2 regions of the Paenibacillus sp. FSL P2-0089 genome follow, and region 1 is predicted to be linked to the other one. Evidence: riboswitches for the same ligand, from Rfam matches in the RefSeq annotation. Region 1 holds a riboswitch; the other holds the start of a gene.
What was found. A riboswitch is a leader RNA that binds a small molecule or an ion and turns the genes downstream of it on or off. The one in region 1 is predicted to bind cyclic di-AMP.

Region 2: another riboswitch for cyclic di-AMP. It lies ahead of NST69_RS16050 (APC family permease); the one in region 1 lies ahead of NST69_RS31940 (C40 family peptidase).

Annotation. Positions count from the first base shown of each region.
Region 1 is NZ_CP152006.1:7,460,532-7,462,734, forward strand. It holds gene NST69_RS31935 (GNAT family N-acetyltransferase) at 1-471, opposite strand, end outside; gene NST69_RS31940 (C40 family peptidase) at 718-1,209, opposite strand; cyclic di-AMP (ydaO/yuaA leader) riboswitch at 1,214-1,356, opposite strand; gene NST69_RS31945 (C40 family peptidase) at 1,745-2,173, opposite strand.
Region 2 is NZ_CP152006.1:3,889,410-3,891,612, reverse strand. It holds gene NST69_RS16055 (disulfide oxidoreductase) at 1-429, shown strand, start outside; cyclic di-AMP (ydaO/yuaA leader) riboswitch at 656-815, shown strand; gene NST69_RS16050 (APC family permease) at 944-2,203, shown strand, end outside.

The DNA of each region.
Region 1 (2,203 bases):
CATGCAATAAAAAGGCTTATTACCGATCGGAGTGCGGCGTTCATAGGTATCCGTTATGGTGAACCCGCATTTCTGGTAGGCGCGGATGGCGCGCTGGTTCCAGGTCAGCACCTCCAGGTCGATCTCACATTCCGGGTAACGCGACCGTGCTGCCTGCACAATAGCCTTCATGAACAGATGTCCCATTCCATGGCCGCACAGCTCGGGCCGCATTCCGACACCAAGCCGGACTACCCCCTCCATCGGAAAGAGCTGGGCGAAGCCGCACAGATCCCCCTCTCCATTCACAACCGATACATATTGCTCACTTCGCAGCTGCGGGTCTCCGAACTCCACGCCCAGCGCCTGCATCTGCTCCCAGGACATCCAGCCGTAAATATTATACGGCGGCTTGTAGCTCCACTCACAGATCTCAGCGGCATGCTGCGGCTCCATAGGCACCACGTAAAAGGTTAGCGGGGAGCTAATCATTGGGGGAGGCCTCCTTCCAAGGGACATAGATTCATTTCTTCTATTAATTATATACAAAAACAGCCAGTTTCGACGCAATTTCCTTACGGAAATGCAGAAACTTGACAAACGGCAAAATATATTTTCCGAAAGCGCAGAATCAGTGTTTTACAAATATAGAGAGGGGTAAGTAATTTTATAGACAAAAAAAGCCCTTCTCCAAGATTTCGGCAAAAATCTCGGAAAAGAGCGTTAGGTTACAAAGGATTATTGTACATCATCGTTGTCTTGGGAATCCGAAGCTACAGTCTTGTAGGCATCTGTACTCATGATTCGCTTGGCGCCAACGTAGCGGTTGACGTAATAGCTGTCACTCAGCGAACTGATGGTTACACCACGTGAGGAAGAGGCATGGGCGAATTCGCCGTCACCAACATAAATACCTACATGGGATATGCCCTTACCGCTTGTATTGAAGAATACAAGGTCGCCTGGTCTCATCTCGTCACGGGACACGGCAGTGCCCATCTGATACTGGGAGCCGGATTGATGGGGCAGGTTAATGCCGATCTTATCAAAAACATACATTGTAAATCCGGAGCAATCAAACCCGTTAGTTGATGTACCGCCGGACACGTATTTGGTTCCGATGGCTTTGTCGATCACTTTATCCATTTTGGAATCCGCGAAAGCGCTTCCTGCTCCGATGGTGAAGATAATGGACAAGCTTAGTACTGCGGCTGCTAGCTTCTTCTTCAAAAGTAAATACCCCTTCCAATGCCTACGAGGTTAGCTTAAGGGTTCGGTTGAAGGTCCCCTATGACCCCTCTTAGAATAGGAGGTCAATTCACCCAAAGTGGTTCCCCCGTTTCCCTAATTCATTAGGGAACTCGGCACGACTGTTGATTAGGATTAGCGGTTCATTCAATACATGACAAAACCTTTGTTAAAATCGATTCAATAATTACAAAAATGTTACTAAAAACTCACTGCGATAATTGTAACAAAGACTAAGGCGCTTGGCAATCACTTATAACATATTAATGCATCTTTTTTGCTGTTTTTTAGAGTTATAGCCCTTTCCAAAGACTCATATCTATGCGCAGGGGTTAATTTATATGATTATTTCTTTGTTTTTGCAAGAAAATGCTGTTTCAAGGCTGCGAATTCAGTGTAAAAGGTAGAATAAGGAAAAGGAAAAACCCGGAAATGATTACGGCAATAATCATTCCGGGCTCGTATAAGTTACATTTAGTTGTTAGAGGCTGAAATATTCGGGGTATGCTTCAAGGGTTCAATCGTAAGCGACAGCTTGGTAGGCTGTTGTGCTCATTACTCGTTTGGCGCCAACGTAGCGGTTGGCCCAGTAGGACTGGCTCATCGAACTGATGGTTACACCACGTGAACTTGAGGACTGTGCGAACTTCCCGTTTCCAACATAAATACCGACATGGGACACTCCGTTACCCAGGGTATTGAAGAACACGAGATCACCGGAACGCAGATTGCTCTTGGATACACTTGTTCCAACTTTGAACTGTGCTTTGGAGGTACGGGGCAAGGTAAGCCCGACATTCTTGAACACATACTTGGTAAATCCGGAACAGTCGAAGCCGCTGGTGGTTGTGCCCCCGGTTTTATACGACGTTCCAATGGTTTTTGAAATCACAGTATCCATCTTGGAATCTGCGAAGGCACTGCCCGCTCCGAGTGTGAATACCATCACAAGACCCAGCGCTGCTGCGGTGCATTT
Region 2 (2,203 bases), 3.6 Mb from region 1:
GCCTTCTCTGCCTTCTGCCGGCGTAACTGTCTCTACTTGGCCTGGTTCGTCTGTGTGGTGGCTGTAGCAGGAAGCCTGTATCTCAGTGAGGTCCTAAATTACGAGCCCTGTAAGCTGTGCTGGTTCCAGCGGATCTTCATGTATCCGCAGCTGTTCCTGCTGGGGATCGCCACCTACCGGGGGGACAAGCGGATCATTCCATACGTGCTTCCCCTTAGTCTGATTGGCGGCAGCATCTCCATATATCATTATGCGGAGCAGAAAATTCCGGCGCTCAGCAAGGTGCTTCCCTGTACCATCGGCGTACCGTGCAACAAGGATTATCTGAACTGGTTCGGATTTATAACGATCCCTCTGCTTGCACTTATAGCCTTTGCCTTAATCTCCATTCTGCTCTGGACAGGACGCAAAGAGGAGCCTGCGGAGTAAGAAGCTGACGGGCAGAAGGAAGAGAAGAGAATACCCTTAATTTTAGTAAAAAATAATATGCAAAAACCCTGTAAAATCACGTGGTAAAGGGATAATGAAAGAGAATGAAAGATCAAGACATACCGGATGATGAATTTGGTTGTTTTGAGTGCTTTTCATTCTTTTTTCATTTGTTTCCACGCTTTACGGAAGACGTGTTGTAGCTTAATATTAGTCCTTGTGAGAAGTTGAATATGCGCTGAATTTTCCGGAAGGAAAAACGGGGGAACCACACTTTGGCCAAGGCCAAAAGGGGTGAATCGGAGCAGGCTACTTGACCTGTAACCGTAGGGCTACCACAGTCCGAATCCGCCAGCTAACCTCGTAAGCCACTAGTGGGATAATGACCATGCACACTAAGGCATGCGGATCATTTCCGTATGCTTATTTTGGTGCCTGCATTTATGAAATCCACTTATGAAAACAGCGCAGGGAAACCCGTTTCAACTTAACCAAGAGAGGAACTGTTACTACAATGGTAAGCAAGGTAAAACGACTATTGATCGGGCGTCCGATGAAGTCGAACGAACTCGATCATGAAAAGTTATCCAAGGTGAAAGCACTGGCTGTCCTGTCTTCTGATGCGCTCTCGTCTGTAGCCTACGGAACAGAACAAATTCTGATTGTACTGGTGGCCGCCGGGTTCACCGCTATCTGGTACTCCTTGCCAATTGCATTAGCCGTATTGGGCCTGCTGGCTATTCTGATTCTGTCCTACCGGCAGACGATCTTCGCTTATCCCCAAGGCGGGGGCGCGTATATTGTCGCCAAAAGCAATCTAGGGGTGCATACCGGCTTACTGGCCGGCGGCTCTCTGCTGGTGGATTACATTCTGACGGTGGCGGTAAGTGCGTCGGCGGGGACGGATGCAATCACTTCAGCTTTTCCAAGTCTGCATAATCATAGTGTTCTGATAGCGGTATCTGTTATCGTGCTCTTAACGATTGTTAACCTGCGGGGAGTGACCGAATCGGCCTCCTTCATCGCTATCCCGGTCTATCTGTTCGTGGTTTCCATCTTCGTGCTCATCATCTCGGGGGTCTTCAAATATATGACCGGCGGCGCCCATGCCCATGTTCCTGAGATTGGCTCGGCCGTATCGAACGTGAGTATGTTTCTGCTGCTGAAGGCCTTCAGCTCCGGCTGTTCGGCTCTGACCGGGGTAGAAGCGGTCTCCAATGCCATTCCTAACTTCAAAGCGCCCGCGGAGAAAAATGCAGCCAAAACGCTGATGCTCATGGGCCTCATTCTCGGGGTAATGTTCACAGGTATTACGCTGCTCGCTTACTGGTACGGTATCATGCCTGATGAGAAGGCCACCGTGGTCTCACAGATTACCGAATCTACCTTCGGCCGCGGCGGACTGTACTTCTTCATTCAGGGGATTACGGCGGTTATCCTGTTCCTGGCAGCCAATACGGCGTACTCGGCCTTCCCGCTGCTGGCGTTCATGTTCGCCAAAGACAAATATCTGCCCCATGCCTTCATGGTGCGCGGCGACCGGCTGGGCTTCTCCAACGGTATTATTTTCCTCGGTGTTATGTCGGCTGTGCTGGTGGCGGCGTTTCACGGGAATACGGAAGGACTCATTCCATTATATGCAGTAGGGGTATTCATTCCGTTCACGCTGTCGCAGCTGGGCATGATGGTCCAATGGTACAGAACGAAGCCGAAAGGCTGGCAGAGCAAGTTCGCCGTCAATACGGTGGGGATGCTCACTACATTAACGATCACC